Regions from separate parts of the Saccharothrix violaceirubra genome, predicted to be linked through region 2. Evidence: riboswitches for the same ligand, from Rfam matches in the RefSeq annotation. Region 2 holds a riboswitch; each other region holds the start of a gene.
What was found. A riboswitch is a leader RNA that binds a small molecule or an ion and turns the genes downstream of it on or off. The one in region 2 is predicted to bind glycine.
Positions count from the first base shown of each region.

Region 1: linked by a shared signal. The riboswitch ahead of gcvH (glycine cleavage system protein GcvH) and the one ahead of gcvT (glycine cleavage system aminomethyltransferase GcvT) in region 2 are both predicted to bind glycine.
Region 3: linked by a shared signal. The riboswitch ahead of gcvP (aminomethyl-transferring glycine dehydrogenase) and the one ahead of gcvT (glycine cleavage system aminomethyltransferase GcvT) in region 2 are both predicted to bind glycine.

Region 1 is NZ_JACHJS010000001.1:632,409-637,755, forward strand. It holds gene F4559_RS03115 (ATP-binding cassette domain-containing protein) at 1-770, opposite strand, end outside; gene F4559_RS03120 (hypothetical protein) at 819-1,184, opposite strand; gene F4559_RS03125 (hypothetical protein) at 1,190-1,372, opposite strand; gene ald (alanine dehydrogenase) at 1,702-2,808, opposite strand; glycine riboswitch at 3,009-3,101, shown strand; gene gcvH (glycine cleavage system protein GcvH) at 3,222-3,602, shown strand; gene F4559_RS03140 (L-serine ammonia-lyase) at 3,609-4,967, shown strand; gene F4559_RS03145 (hypothetical protein) at 5,010-5,347, opposite strand, start outside.
Region 2 is NZ_JACHJS010000001.1:1,542,573-1,547,919, forward strand. It holds gene F4559_RS07750 (CaiB/BaiF CoA transferase family protein) at 274-1,380, shown strand; gene F4559_RS07755 (hypothetical protein) at 1,812-1,973, shown strand; gene F4559_RS07760 (helix-turn-helix transcriptional regulator) at 2,166-2,651, shown strand; gene F4559_RS07765 (hypothetical protein) at 2,882-3,265, shown strand; gene F4559_RS07770 (DUF3817 domain-containing protein) at 3,270-3,572, shown strand; glycine riboswitch at 3,630-3,718, shown strand; glycine riboswitch at 3,720-3,807, shown strand; gene gcvT (glycine cleavage system aminomethyltransferase GcvT) at 3,834-5,006, shown strand; gene glyA (serine hydroxymethyltransferase) at 5,022-5,347, shown strand, end outside.
Region 3 is NZ_JACHJS010000001.1:1,790,511-1,795,857, reverse strand. It holds gene F4559_RS09000 (DUF3224 domain-containing protein) at 34-432, shown strand; gene gcvP (aminomethyl-transferring glycine dehydrogenase) at 548-3,439, opposite strand; glycine riboswitch at 3,595-3,693, opposite strand; gene F4559_RS08990 (MerR family transcriptional regulator) at 3,848-4,414, opposite strand; gene F4559_RS08985 (bifunctional nuclease family protein) at 4,939-5,347, opposite strand, start outside.

The sequences.
Region 1 (5,347 bases), 910 kb from region 2:
CGCCCGTCCGGCGCCTGCTCCAGGTTCGTGATCCCGGCCTCCTGCAACGCCTTGACCAGCGCGGGAATGTCCGAGGGCTGCACGAGCACCCGGCCTTCACGCCCGGCGCGCAGGTTCTCCAGCGGCCCGTAGAACATGGTCTGGCCGCGGCTGACGATCACCACCTGGTCGACGGTCTGCTCGACCTCGGCCAGCAGGTGACTGGAGATCAGCACGGTCCGGCCGCTGCGCGCGTACGACTGGAGGAACTGGCGCAGCCACGCGATGCCCTCCGGGTCGAGGCCGTTGGCCGGCTCGTCGAGCACGAGGATCTGCGGGTCGCCGAGCAGCGCGGTCGCCAGCGCGAGCCGCTGCTTCATGCCCAGCGAGAACCCGCCCGCCCGACGGTCGGCCGCCGCGCCGAGCCCGACGAGTTCGAGCACCCGGTCGGCCTGCTGGTCGGGCACGCCGATGGCCGCCGCGTACACCCGCAGGTGGTTGCGGGCCGTGCGCCGGGGGTGGAACCCCTGGGCCTCGAGCACCGCGCCGACGACCCGTGCCGGGTTGCCGAGCTGGTGGAACGGCCGACCGTTGATCAGACCGACCCCGGAGGTCGGCGTCACGAGCCCGAGCAGCATGCGCAGGGTCGTGGTTTTGCCCGCGCCGTTGGGGCCGAGGAAGCCGGTCACCGTCCCGGGTTCGACCGTGAAGCTGAGATTCTGCACCGCTGCGACCGGACCGAACTGCTTGGTCAGGTTCTGCACCACGATGCGGCCAGTGCCGTCGTGCACGCGTCCCTCCCGAATGCTCCTACCGGGCGTCATCCTGCCCTAGGAGGATCATTCAGGTAGCGAATGGCGTGGTTTCGTGTCCACTTCCGTGCGACTTTGTGCCGGTATGCGGGTGAACGGGTTGCGCAACGGGCGCCTCCGCTCACGATGCGTCTCGCCCTCGCCGATGAGGTGGCGGTGCGCGGTCGTCCACACGCGGCACGGCCAGCGCCGGTTGCGCAGGACGCCCTGGCAGGAGTCGCAGCGGCCGTCGGGGTCGGGCTGGTGCAGGCTGAGCAGTAGGCGCCAGCCGTCGGCCAGCCGGTTGATGCCGGTGCGGGCCAGCGGCACCAGCGACTCGGCCTCGTCGTGCGCCACGGCCTGGTCGAGCTGGGCCAGTCGGCGCAGGACGGCGTCGCGCAGGGTCTCGTCCACGCCTTTCACATCCGCCTCGCGGCCTGGCCGAGCAGCGCCCGGAGCCTTCGGGTCTGCGTGACGGACATCACGGCGGACTCGCCGGGTGGTGCGACCAGCAGCACCCGGTCGTCCGCGACGAGGACGGTCATCGACCGGTCGCGCCCGAACGGGTCGTGACAGTCGATCCAACCGTGCGGTTGTGCCATGAGTGCTCCGATCCGAGGTGGTCAGGGGCTCACGCGGGGCGACCGGTCCGCCGCGCTGCGTAGCCGTCGGGTCCTGTGTCCCACCATCGGCCGGATGGACGTCGTGACTTACCCGTTACCCGCTGAATTCACTCGTTTGCTTGAGTCCGATACCGAAGCGCCGGTGAAGAAACCCGCACGGCACTGGGCACCGCACCCCCGGCGACGCTAGGATGGGCTGCGCGGCCCGCTCCCAGTGACCCCCAGGCTGGTTGAGCGGGTCGCCTCTTTTTGCCCGGAAACGCCGAAGGGCGCCCACCGGTCGGGTGGACGCCCTGGTGCGGCGGCGATCACGCTTCGTAAGCGGTGAACTCCAGGTCGTGCGCCTGCGCGACGGGCTCGTTGGTGAGCAGCCCCTCGTGCGCGTTCAGGCCGAGCGCGAGCGAGCGGTCCGCCCGCAGCGCGGTCTGCCAGCCCTTGTCCGCCAACGCCACCGCGTAGGGCAGCGTCACGTTGGTCAGCGCGTACGTCGACGTGCGCGGCACGGCGCCGGGCATGTTGGCCACGCAGTAGAAGACCGAGTCGTGCACGGCGTAGGTCGGGTCGGCGTGCGTGGTCGGCCGGGAGTCGGCGAAGCAGCCGCCCTGGTCGATCGCGATGTCGACGAGCACGGTGCCCGGCTTGAGCTGCGACACCAGCTCGTTGCTCACGAGCTTGGGCGCCTTGGCGCCGGGGACCAGCACGGCGCCGATGACCAGGTCGGCGTCGCGCACGGCCTGCTCGATCGAGTACGAGTTGGACGTGACGGTGCGCAGCCGGCCCTGGAAGAGCGCGTCGATGTGGCGCAGCCGGTCGACGTTGGTGTCCAGGATCTCGACGTCGGCGCCGAGGCCGACGGCGATGGTCGCGGCGTTGAGGCCCGCGACGCCGCCGCCGATGACGACCACGCGCGCCGGGTGCACGCCGGGCACGCCGCCGGGCAGCACGCCGCGCCCGCCGGACGGCTTCATCAGGGCGAACGCGCCGACCTGGGGCGCGAGCCGGCCCGCGACCTCGGACATCGGGGCGAGCAGCGGCAGCGCGCCGTTGGGCGTCTGCACGGTCTCGTAGGCGACGGCCGTGGTGCCGGAGTCGATCAGCGCCTTGGTCAGCGGCAGGTCGGCGGCGAGGTGCAGGTACGTGAACAGCACCTGGCCCTTGCGCAGCCGCGGGTACTCGACCGCGATCGGCTCCTTGACCTTGAGCACGAGGTCGCCCTCGGCCCAGACGTCGTCGGCGGACGCCAGGACCTTGGCACCGGCGGCGACGTACTCCTCGTCGGTGATCGCCGAACCGAGGCCGGCGCCGGCCTCGACGAACACCTCGTGACCGCGGTTGGTCAGCTCGTGCGTGCCCGCGGGGGTCAGCGCGACGCGGTACTCGTGGTTCTTGATCTCGCGGGGTACAGAGATCCGCACGGTGGGCTCCTTCGGCGACAGTCGGTACGCCAAAGGTCGGATACCCGGCTCGAACTGTCATCGTGCCGCGAGCACGAACGCCGGCCCTCCGGTTTGTGGCGATCGGACAACGGCCGACGTCCGTTGACACTTGTCGTGACGGGCACCTAGCGTGGCGACACCCAACTGAATACCGGCCGCGATGCCGTCATGCAGGCATCAGAACCCGCGCGGGAGAGTCCTCGGCACGCGCCGGGGCGCCGAAGGAGCAAGCACCCCGCACACTCTCAGGCAGCGAGAACCGCTCGGGCGAGGCGACTCTGGAAAGCGTGCGACACGCGCGCACCCACGGTGCAAGCCGCGACGAAGCGGTGAAGCTCTCAGGTCCCAGGACAGAGCAGGGGACCCGACCTCGGACACCTTGGAGCGCTGCCGTGACCTACCCGGAACATCTGCTTTACACCGAAGAACACGAGTGGGTCGACTGGAAGCCGGGTACCCGGGATCCCGTGTCGGTAGGCATCACGTCGTACGCCGCGTCCTCGCTCGGCGACATCGTGTTCGTCCAGCTCCCGGACCCGGGCACCGTCGTGAAGGCGGGCGAGGTGTGCGGCGAGCTGGAGTCCACCAAGTCGGTGAGCGACCTGTTCGCGCCGGTCGCCGGTCGGGTCGTCGAGGTGAACACGGCCGTGGTCGACGACCCCGCGCGGATCAACAACGACCCGTACGGCGAGGGTTGGCTGTTCAAGGTCGAGGTCACCGCTGCCGAGGGCCTGCTGACCGCCGCGAAGTACGCGGATTTCACCCGGGAATGACCCGCCGTGGCGATCAGCGTCTTCGACCTGTTCTCCGTGGGCATCGGGCCGTCGAGTTCGCACACGGTCGGCCCGATGCGGGCCGCGGCCCTGTTCGCGGCGCGGCTGCCGCTGGACCGGGTCGACCGGGTCCACGTCGAGTTGTTCGGCTCGCTCGGTGCCACCGGGCACGGCCACGGCAGCCCGAAGGCGGTGCTGCTCGGCCTTGAGGGGCACCGGCCCGAGGAGATCGACCCCACGGCGGCCGACGACCGCGTGGCGGTGATCAGGGAGTCCAAGCGGCTGTCGCTCGGCGGTCGGCGCGAGATCGCGTTCGCCGAGGACACCGATCTGGTCATGCACCGCCGCAAGTCCCTGCCGCTGCACCCCAACGGGATGCGGTTCGCCGCGTACGGCTGCGGCGAGGTCGTCGACGAGGCCGTGTACTACTCGGTCGGCGGCGGGTTCGTGGTCGACGAGACCGCGTCCGGCACGGACCGGATCAAGGCGGACGCCACGCGCCTGCCGCACCCGTTCCGAAGCGGCGACGAGCTGCTGGCCCGCACCCGCGAGACCGGGGCGCCGATCAGCGAGCTGATGCTGGCCAACGAGCGGGTGTGGCGGCCCGAGGCGGAGATCCGCTCGTCGCTGCTGCACATCTGGCAGGTGATGCAGGACTGCGTCGAACGCGGTTGCACGCGGACCGGTGTGCTGCCGGGCGGGCTGAAGGTCCGCCGACGTGCGGCCGAGCTGCGCGACCGGCTGGCCTCCGAGCACTTCGCCACCGACCCGTTGCGGGTGACCGACTGGGTCACGCTGTTCGCGCTCGCGGTCAACGAGGAGAACGCGGCCGGCGGGCGGGTGGTCACGGCACCGACCAACGGCGCGGCCGGCATCGTGCCGGCGGTGCTGCACTACTACGCCCGGTTCGTGCCGGGCGCGTCGGACGACGGCGTGGTGCGGTTCCTGCTCACGGCGGGCGCGATCGGGGTGCTGTTCAAGGAGAACGCGTCGATCTCGGGTGCCGAGGTCGGGTGCCAGGGCGAGGTCGGTTCGGCGTGCTCGATGGCGGCCGGCGGATTGGCCGAGGTGTTGGGCGGTACTCCCGAACAGGTGGAGAACGCCGCCGAGATCGCGATGGAGCACAATCTCGGCCTCACCTGCGACCCGATCGGCGGTCTGGTGCAGATCCCGTGCATCGAGCGCAACGCGTTGGCGGCGATCAAGGCGATCACGGCCGCGCGGATGGCGTTGCGCGGCGACGGATCGCACTTCGTGTCCCTGGACAAGGTCATCAAGACCATGCGGGAAACCGGTCGGGACATGAAGGTCAAATACAAGGAGACGGCCCGCGGCGGACTCGCCGTGAACGTCATCGAGTGCTGAAGTCCGGGCGCCGACCCGATCGGGTCGGCGCCCGGACCCGCGTCACACCTGGCCGGAGAAGACCGCTTTGTCGGCGTTGAAGCCGGGCTGGAGCGTGATCTCCAGCTTTCCGGTCTGCGGGCTGACCGAGTAGGCCACGTCGTAGGTGAACGAGCTGCCCGGTGCGACGGACTGCGTCTCGACGCCGCCGCCGCAGCCGCCGTCGGGGGAGTCCTGGATCAGGTCGGCCTTGCGGTTGTCGAACTTGCCGTCGCCGCCGACGCGGGTCAGCACGGCCGCGTCGAACGGCCGGTCGGTGCCGTTGGTGACCGTGATGGTGACCTTGACCGCGCGGTTGATCTTGCGCGGCACGGCGAACGTGCCGGTCGTGCACACGGTCG
Region 2 (5,347 bases):
TGCACCGGGACGCGGGACCGGCGCCGACCTGTGTTCCGTGACGGGGTTGTGCGACGAATGCGCCGCCGTGTCGATCTTGACGACGTGTGCCGGCTCGCGTCACGTGGTTCGCGTCGCGTCCGGACACGAGCGCTGTGGCCGCTCGCGGCGGCCGGCACGGTGTCGGTCATGGGAGAGTCTTCGAACCTGTGCGCGGGGACGTGCGGCGGAACATGTTCCGTCCATGCACCGGGCACGTCGTCGGGTACGTCGTCGCGTGGGCCGCTCGCGGGTGTGCGCGTCGTCGAGTTCGCGGGACTGGCACCGGTCCCGTTCGGCGCGATGGTGCTCGCCGACCTCGGCGCCTCGGTGATCCGCGTCGACCGGATCGGCGTGCCGCCGCCGATGCCCGGCGACCCGCTGGGGCGCGGCCGGCGCTCGATCGCGGTGGACCTGCGCCGGCCGGAGGGCGTCGAGATCGCGCTGCGGCTCATCGCCGACGCCGACGTCCTGGTCGAGGGGTACCGGCCCGGTGTCGCCGAGCGGCTCGGCGTCGGCCCGGCGCACTGCCTGGCCCGCAACACCCGCCTGGTGTACGGCCGGCTGACCGGGTGGGGACGGACCGGCCCGCTCGCCGACCGGGCCGGGCACGACATCGACTACATCGCGGTGGCGGGTGCGCTCGACCCGATCGGCCGGACCGGCGGTCCGCCTGTCGTGCCCCTCAACCTGCTCGGCGACTTCGCGGGCGGTGGTCTGCTGCTCGCGGTCGGCGTGCTCGCCGCGCTCTACGAACGGGAGCGGTCGGGACGCGGCCAGGTCGTCGACGCCGCCATGGTCGACGGCGCGGCCCTGCTGACGACGTTCCTGCACGGCCTGGGCGCGGCCGGCCTGTGGCACGGCACCCGCGGTACCAACCTGCTCGACGGCGGCGCGCCGTTCTACGACGTGTACCCGACGGCCGACGGCCGCCACGTGGCGATCGGCGCGGTCGAGGACAAGTTCTACGCGGAGTTGCTGGACCTGCTCGGCCTGACCGGCACCGTCCCCGACCGCGCCGACCCCGCGCACTGGCCCGACCTGCGGGCCGCGATCGCCGCGGCGATCGCCCGCCGGACCCGCGACGAGTGGGCGGCGCTGGCCGAGGGCACCGACGCGTGCCTCGCGCCCGTGCTCACCCCGGCCGAGGCGACCGCGCACCCGCACAACGTCGCACGCGGCACGTTCACCGAGGTAGGGGGTGTGATCCAGCCCGCACCGGCACCCCGCTTCGACCGCACGCCGACGGCCGCACCGGTCCCGGCGCCCGCACCGGGGCGGGACACGGTCGACATCCTGGTCGGTTCCGGGTGGTCGTCCGAGGCGATCCCGGCGTTGTTCGCGGCCGGTGTCGTGGCGTGAGTCGGACGGTCCGCCGCAAGCCCTCGATTGGTTCCGAAAAAGGTCGCGGAAAATTACCGACCGTGTCGTACGAAATCATCTCGGCCACGATCGGCCCGGTCACGGTCCGTGCGTGATCGCGCGCATGCGGGTGAAGGGCGGCGGGGAGTCTGACGATGTGGCGGAACCTCGGTCCGTACGTGGGGGAGAGGGGGCGGAGAAGCCCGCAACCGGTTCATCGGCGGTCCCGCCGGTGGCCTTGATCGTCTGTTCGGGTGATAGTGGAGGCGGTGCGGCGTGGCCGCGTGCCCGATTCCGCGACCGGTCGTGGGATGGGGCCGTTCCGGGTTCGCCAAGCGGGTGAACGCGGGAGGATGGCGCGTGACGCACCGGGCCGGCGGGCACCCGACGGCCCGGTCACCAGGCACAGGTCGACGGACGGAGAGCGAGCAGTGAACATCAAGAAGGTGCTGACGCTGGCGGCGGTGGCGCTGGTGTTGTTCTTCCTGATCACCCAGCCCGACCAGTCCGCGCAGACGGTCAAGGGCATCCTCGGCTGGCTGCGCACGGGCGCCGAGTCGATCATCACCTTCGTGCGCAGCCTCTTCGCCTGAGGGTGCGGCACGGGACCGCACCCGTGCCGTGACGGATCGTGACATGCGGACCCTCACGTTGCACCGTATGGGTGGAATGAGGGCTATAACGCCCTGGTAACAGGGTTTTTGCCTATCCAGGGTCTAGCGGTTGTCGGTACCCGCTAATACGGTGCGCTGCATTGGCTGATCTTCGACCGACGAGGAGGCAGAATGGTCGAGGACTCCGGAGTCGACGAGCTGCTGCGGCAATGGGCGGCCGAGCGTTCGGACGACGCCGAACTGCGCGAGGTGAACCGGATCAAGGACGCGTGGCTCGCCGAGGCCCCGCAGTCCCCGGGGATCCCCGTGCAGCGGGCGACCGGTGGTGCGCGCGGCGTGATGCGGGTCGAGTCCGCGGACCCGGCTTACGTCGTCGCGATGCGGAAGCGGGCGCCGGAGGTGCCCGAGGGTCTGCTGGCCGCGGCCGCGAGCTACTGGCAGCTGGTCGGGGACCTCGCCGAGGCCGAGGCGTGGTGGGACGCGGGCATCAGCCCGCTGGACCAGCGCGCGCTCGACTACCGGGCGGCCGGGCTCACGCCCGCCGACCTCGGTCGGCGCCTCGGTCCGATGACGGTGCTCCAGCACCTGCGTCGGGGTAGTGCGGCGGCCTGGTGCGTGGCCAGGTTGCAGAGGCAACGCCGGGACGGCGTCGCCTGACGGATCGCGTGTCGGGCACGGACTCGGCCGCGGAGTCCGCGAACGCCCAAGGGGGAACGGGCTCCCTGCCGCGCTCGGGAGCCCAAGCCCCGTAGAAGGTCGACATTCCCGCGGTGTCCGGGTCGGAGCCATGCCTCCCGTGTGGCGTCGAAACCGATCCGTGCCGCAACCCCTGGAAGTGGACGAGCCGCGCCGACGGGCGCGGTAGTCCGAGCAAGTACCCTGAGGTCATGACCGGCCTCATCACCCCCAAACGGCTGATGATCGCGGCCGTCTGCGTGCTCTCCCTGGTGGTGTGCTGCGGTCTGGCCTACTGGCAGTGGGAGCGCTTCTCCGAGGCCGGTGGCACGTTCCAGAACCTCGGCTACGTCTTCCAATGGCCGCTCTTCGGCCTGTTCCCCCTGTTCATGGTGTGGCGCATCCGCCGCCTCGACGCCCGTCGTACCGACCGGGACGTCCCGGAGCCGGTGGTCGCCGACGTCCGGCCTGCGGTTACGGTGGACCCCGTCAGGACGTCCGCGCACGACGACGAGGACGACGAGCACGCGGCGTACAACCGCTTCCTCGCCGAACTGAACGCGCGGGACCAAGCGGTGAGCGAAGGCGGTCGGTAGGGCGATGAGCGGTGCGTTGAGCCGGTTCCGGGTGATGGCCTACGTGGTCGGCGTCGGCCTGCTCGGGCTCGTGTTCGCCATGCTGGTGAAGTACCTCGGCGACAACCCCGGCATGATGGCCGTCGTCGGACCCGTCCACGGCTTCCTCTACGCCGTCTACCTGGTGGCCGCCGTCGACCTCGCGCTCAAGGGCCGCTGGTCGCTCAAGGGCACGGCCCTGGTGCTGGTGGCCGGCACGATCCCGTTCGTGTCCTTCTACGCCGAACGCAAAGTCGTCGACAGCGTCCGTGCCGGCAAGTCCCTGTAGTTGACCGGTGTGCCGCCCCGCGCCTAGCGTCTGGGCAAGTCAACTGAACACGGCCGTCGATGTCGCGCGGGAGAGTCCCCGACCAGGGGCGCCGAAGGAGCAACTCCTCCCCGGAATCTCTCAGGCACAGCTACCGCCCGACGAAGGCAACTCTGGAAAGCAGGCGCCCGGCGCCTCGCCCACGGTGCAAGTCGCGCCCGCGCGACGAAGCTCTCAGGCTCATGACAGAGGGGGAGGCTCACTCAGGACGAGGAGTCTCCGATGGACCGTGTCATCCTTCGTACCGGCAAGCCGACCGACCCGGTCGGCGCCACTGCCGTGCCCGCCACCAGGGAGGACCCCGTGGACAGCCGTCGGACGCCGCTGCACGCCGAACACGAGGCGCTCGGCGCCCACTTCACCGATTTCGCGGGATGGCGCATGCCGTTGCGCTACGACAGCGAGTTGGCCGAGCACCACGCCGTGCGTACGACCGCGGGCCTGTTCGACCTGACCCACATGGGTGAGATCACGCTCACCGGTCCGCAGGCGGGCGCCGCGCTCGACCACGCGCTCGTCGGCCACTCGTCCGCGATCGGCGTCGGTCGGGCCCGCTACACCATGATCTGCCGGGCCGACGGCGGCGTGCTCGACGACCTGATCGTCTACCGGCTCGGCGACCTGGAGTACCTGGTCGTCGCGAACGCGTCCAACGTCGCCGTCGTGCACGAGGCGCTGGTGGAGCGGGCGAAGGGCTTCGACGTCGAGGTCGCGGACCGGTCGACGGACTACGCGCTGCTGGCCGTGCAGGGTCCGGCGTCGGTGCGCGTCCTGGCCGGGCTGACGGACACGGACCTGGACACGGTCAAGTACTACGCGTCGTACCCGTCGACCGTCGCGGGCAGATCCGTGCTGCTGGCCCGCACCGGCTACACCGGCGAGGACGGCTTCGAGCTGTTCGTCGCGCCGGACGACGCGCCGCACGTGTGGCGTGCGCTGCTGGAGGCGGGCAAGGCCCACGACCTCAAGCCCGCGGGCCTCGGTTGCCGCGACACATTGCGGCTGGAGGCCGGGATGCCGTTGTACGGCAACGAGCTGGGCACCGGGCGCACCCCGTTCCACGCCAACCTCGGCCGCGTCGTCAAGCTGGACAAGCCCGGCGACTTCGTGGGCCGGGAAGCACTCGCCGACGTCGAGGCCGACACCACCCTGGTCGGCCTCAAGACCGCGTCACGTCGCGCGCCCCGGCACGGTTACCCCGTGGTGGACGCGTCCGGCGCGGTGGTCGGCGAGGTGACCAGCGGGGCGTTGTCGCCGACGCTGGGCTACTCGATCGCGATGGCCTACGTCGCCAAGGAGCACGCGACGCCGGGCACCGGACTGGCGGTGGACGTCCGCGGCCGTCGGGAACCGGTCGAGGTCGTCGCTCTGCCGTTCTACAAGCGCAACTCTTAGGGAGATCCCAGACCGATGTCCGAGCACTTCAACACCTCCCTCGCGGAGTTCGACCCCGAGGTGGCGCAGGCGGTGGCCGCCGAGCTGGGGCGGCAGCGGTCCACCCTGGAGATGATCGCTTCGGAGAACTTCACCCCCGTGTCGGTGCTCCAGGCCCAGGGCTCGGTGCTGACCAACAAGTACGCCGAGGGCTACCCGGGCCGTCGCTACTACGGCGGCTGCGAGCACGTCGACGTGGTCGAGCGGCTGGCGATCGCGCGCGTCAAGGAGCTGTTCGGCGCCGGGTTCGCCAACGTGCAGCCGCACTCGGGCGCGCAGGCCAACGCGGCGGCGATGTTCGC
Region 3 (5,347 bases), 250 kb from region 2:
TCTTTGTCAGGTATGGGCGGCAGACTTTCGCGCATGAGCACCGCACACAGCACGGCCACCGTGGGTTCCTGGGAAGAACGCACCTGGGACGGTCGCAACTACGACGAGGTCAGCGGACCCAAGCGGACTCGTGGGCGGATGACCGCCGTGTACACGGGGGATCTGGAGGGGACGGGCGAGAACCACTTCCTCATGTCCTATCCGGACGATCTGTCGTGCGTGTCCGTGGGAATCGAGGTGGTGACCGGGTCGTTGGGTGGCGTTACCGGGACTCTCGTGCTCCACCACGACGGCGGGTACCGGGACGGAGTGGCGTCCGGGACCGTGAAGATCCTCTCCGGGACCGGTGGGCTGGTCGGGGTGACGGGGTCGGGCACGATCACGTGGCGCCAGGACTCGCCCGGCACCCTGACCCTCGACTACACCCTCTGAATCCCTCAGCTCGCGAGTCCTCCACCCAGGCACCCCGAAATACGCACTCAGGCACCCTCGAACGGGTGACCCGGGTCCTGGGCGGGAGTGGCCCGCCCAGGACCCGACCAACGGATCAGTTGCTGTACGCGGTCAAAGGCGGGCACGAGCAGACCAGGTTGCGGTCGCCCTTGGCGCCGTCGATGCGGCGCACCGGGGGCCAGATCTTCGGGCCCGAGGTGCCCGTCGGGAACACCGCGACCTCACGGCTGTACGGGTGCGCCCACTCCCCCGTCGTCACCGACGCCGCCGTGTGCGGGGCGTTGCGCAGCGGGTTGTCGTCCACCGGCCACTCGCCGGCGCCCACGCGGTCGATCTCGTGCCGGATCGCGATCATGGCGTCGATGAACCGGTCGATCTCCGCCAGGTCCTCGCTTTCCGTGGGCTCCACCATCAGGGTGCCCGCGACCGGGAACGACATGGTGGGCGCGTGGAGACCGTAATCGGCCAGGCGCTTGGCCACGTCGTCCACGGTCACGCCGGTCGCCTTCGTCAACGGGCGCAGGTCGAGGATGCACTCGTGCGCCACGAAACCGCCCTCGCCGGTGTAGAGCACCGGGAAGTGCTCGTCGAGGCGGCGGGCCACGTAGTTCGCCGCCGCCACGGCCGTCAGCGTCGCCCGGCGCAGGCCGTCGGCGCCCATCATCCGCACGTACGCCCACGAGATCGGCAGGATCGACGCCGAACCCCACGGCGCACCGCTGATCGGGCCGACACCGGTGACCGGACCGGCGGCCGGCTGCAACGGGTGGTTGGGCAGGAACGGTGCCAGGTGCGACCGCACACCGATCGGGCCGACGCCCGGACCGCCGCCGCCGTGCGGGATGCAGAACGTCTTGTGCAGGTTCAGGTGCGACACGTCCGACCCGAACTTGCCGTACTGCGCCAAGCCGATCAACGCGTTGAGGTTCGCACCGTCCACGTACACCTGGCCGCCCGCGTCGTGCACCAGGCCGCACACCTCGCGCACGGTGTCCTCGTACACGCCGTGCGTCGACGGGTAGGTGATCATGATCGCGGCGAGGTCGGCGCGGTGTTCGTCGACGGTCGCGCGCAGGTGGTCCAGGTCGATGTTGCCGCGCTCGTCACACTTCACGACCACCACGCGCATGCCGGCCATGACCGCCGACGCGGCGTTCGTGCCGTGCGCCGACGACGGGATCAGGCACACGTCGCGCTCGGCCTGCCCCTGGTCGCGGTGGTAGGCGCGGATCGCCAGCAGGCCGGCGAACTCGCCCTGGCTGCCCGCGTTGGGCTGCAACGACACCGCGTCGTACCCGGTGACCTCGGCCAGCCACGTCTCCAGGTCCGTGATCAACGCCAGCAGGCCCTCGGCGTCCTCGGCGGGCGCGAACGGGTGCAGGTCGGCGAACTCGGGCCAGGTGATCGGTTCCATCTCGGCCGTGGCGTTGAGCTTCATGGTGCACGAGCCGAGCGGGATCATGCTGCGGTCCAGCGCGACGTCCTTGTCGGACAACGCCCGCAGGTAGCGCAGCAGCGCGGTCTCGGAGCGGTGCGCGTGGAACACCGGGTGGGTCAGGAAGTCCGTGGTGCGGCGCAGGTCGGCGGGGATGCCGTCGGCGGTGTCCGCGTCCAGACCGTCCACATCGGACACGGTCACGCCGAACGCCGCCCACACCGCCGCCAGGTGCGCCCGGGTCGTGGTCTCGTCGCACGCGATCTGCACGACGTCGTCGTCCACACGCCACAGGTTCACGCCGCGCTCGCGGGCCGCCGCGACCACCTCGGCCGCGCGGCCCTCGACCCGCACGCGCACGGTGTCGAAGAACTCGCCGTGCACGACGTCGACGCCGTTCTCGCACAGCCCGGCGGCGAGCACGGTGGCCATCCGGTGCGCGCGGGTCGCGATCGTCCGCAGCCCGTCGGGGCCGTGGTAGACCGCGTACATCGACGCGATCACCGCGAGCAGCACCTGGGCGGTGCAGATGTTGCTGGTGGCCTTCTCCCGGCGGATGTGCTGCTCACGGGTCTGCAACGCGAGCCGGTACGCGAGCGAGCCGTCCGCGTCGACCGACACGCCGACCAGGCGGCCGGGCAACTGGCGCTCCAGGCCCTGGCGCACGGCCATGTACCCGGCGTGCGGCCCGCCGAAGCCCATGGGCACGCCGAACCGCTGCGTGGTGCCGACGACGACGTCCGCACCGATCTCGCCGGGCGGGCGCAGCAGCGTCAACGCGAGCAGGTCGGCGGCCACGACCGCCTGCGCGTCGGCCTGGTGGATCTCGGCGATCAGCCGCTCGTGGTCGCGGACCACACCGGACGTGCCGGGGTAGCCCAGCAGCACGCCGAAGAAGTCGCCGCCCAGGCCCAGGCCCTCGATGCCCTGCGACAGGTCGGCGACGACGATCTCGATGCCCAGCGGCTCGGCGCGGGTCTCGATCACGGCCAGCGTCTGCGGCAGCGTGTCGACGTCCACGACGAACTTGTCCGACTTCGACCGGCCGGCGCGGCGCACCAGCGTCATGGCCTCGGCGGCGGCGGTCGACTCGTCGAGCATGGACGCGTTGGCCACGGGCAGGCCGGTCAGGTCGCCGACGGCGGTCTGGAAGTTGAGCAGCGCCTCCAGCCGGCCCTGCGAGATCTCCGGCTGGTAGGGCGTGTAGGCGGTGTACCAGGCCGGGTTCTCCAGCACGTTGCGGCGGATCACCGGCGGCGTGATCGTGCCGTGGTAGCCCAGGCCGATCATCTGCGTCAGGGTGCGGTTGCGCGCGGCCAGGGCCCGCAGCTCGGCGAGCGCCTCGGTCTCGGTGGCGGGCGCGGGCAGGTCCAGGACGAGGTCGCGCTCCCGGATCGACTCGGGCACGGCGCGCTGGGCCAGTTCCTCCAGCGAGCCGACGCCGACGACGTCGAGGATGCGGGCGAGTTCGGCCGGACGCGGACCGACGTGCCGGTCGGCGAAGGGCGTGCCGTGCTCCAGCCCGGCAAGGGGAATGCGGTCCTGCGTCATGGGGTCGCCTTTCGCTGAGGGCTACGGACACACTTCTGCCGTTGCCCTCCCCCTCTGTCTTCGCCCCGAGCCGGGGCGCCTGAGAGCTTCACCCCTGTCCCCAGGGGCTTGCACCGTCGGCGGGGCCGGTCGCCCGACCCGCTTTCCAGAGGCGTCTCACCCGCGCGGTTCTTTGTGCCTGAGAGGTTCCGGGGAGGATTTGCTCCTTCGGCGCCGGACCCGTTGCCGGTTCCGGGCTCTCCCGCGCGGGGTCGAGCGACTACCGGAGGATCGTAACCTGGCAGGACACCGCCGTTCACGCCGGCGCGACGTGGATCTCAGCAGGTGACCGGCAGGGCCGGACCACCCGTGCGGGACCGGTGGCAGGGCGTCACGACGTCCGGTCGACCGGTGCGCGCGGTGTCGTCGTCAGCCGGTCGCGCGGGTACGCCGGCGGCGGGACAGTTCGTCGTCCGAGGGTTGGTCGACCACCACGCCGTCGGCGCGCTCGGCCGGGAACTCGTGGATGGAGCCGCTGATCTCCCGCATGGCGCCGCTGACCGCGATGCCGAAGACGCCCTGGCCGCCCTGGAGCAGGTCGACCACCTCTTCCGGCGACGTGCACTCGTAGACGGTCGTGCCGTCGCTGAACAACGTGATCCTGGCCAGGTCCTGCACCCCGCGTTGGCGCAGGTGGTCGACGGCGACCCGGATGTTCTGCAGCGACACCCCGGTGTCGAGGAGTCTCTTGACGACCTTGAGGACCAGCAGGTCCTTGAACGAGTAGAGCCGTTGGCTGCCCGACCCGTGCGCACTCCTTATGGTCGGGTTGACCAGGCCGGTGCGCGCCCAGTAGTCGAGCTGGCGATAGGTGATGCCCGCGATCTGGCACGCGGCCGGCCCGCGGTAGCCGACCAGCTCGTCCGGCAGCGAGGAGTCGGGGAACAGCTCGCCCTGTTCGCCGGTTCCGGCCCGGATAGCCGCTTCCTCGACCACGCCTGCCTCCCCTCGGTCCGGCCTGACCGGCCGGTGACCTCGCGGAGCCGCCACCGAACTGCGTCGAGTAGCGCCTCCACCCGCGTTTGACGGTAAGACGGGGTGGGGGGCAGGTCAACGCGACGCGCGGAGCGGGTTTGACTCAAGCTGAGGTAGAGGTTGAGACCGCCGTTGGATGTAACCCATTTGGGTGACGTTTAGTGATCGTTTAGCGAACATCTCCGGCGATTCTGTAATCCATAAGAGTGACACCGGGGGGTGCCACGCGGGGTTGATCCACAACACACCGCAACCGCGTGCGAGGGCAGTTCCACCCAACAGCCGAACCGCCCTCGCACGCGTGGACAGCACCACGCGCCGCGGCACCTACGCGAGTCATGCACTCCGACACCGCGAGTTATGCGTTCGGGCACCTTGAGTTGTGCGTTCGGGCACTCCGGATCGACGTCCGGACAGCACGAAACCGGCATTCGGGAATACCGGAATGCCGTCGGCGTGCGAAAACCGGCGGAAACCCGGCCGGATCAGGTGTCGGCGCCGCGGAAGTCCTCGGGCGAGATCGAGTCCAGGAACTCCCGGAACTTCTCGACCTCGTCCTCCTGCTCGTCGGGGATGATCAGACCGGCTTCGGCGAGCACGCTTTCCTCGGCGTGGATCGGCACGCCGATCCGCAGCGCCAACGCCACCGAGTCCGAGGGACGGGCCGACACGCGCACGTCACCGTCGAACACCAACTCGGCGAAGTACGTGCCTTCCTGGAGATCCGTGATCCGGACCTGCTCCAACTGCCGGCCGAGCGCTCCGATCACGTCCTTGAGCAGGTCGTGCGTCAACGGCCTGGCCGGACGGACGCCCTGCTGTTCCAAGGCGATCGCGGTCGCCTCGACCGACCCGATCCAGATGGGCAGGTAGCGCTCGCCCTCGGTTTCGCGC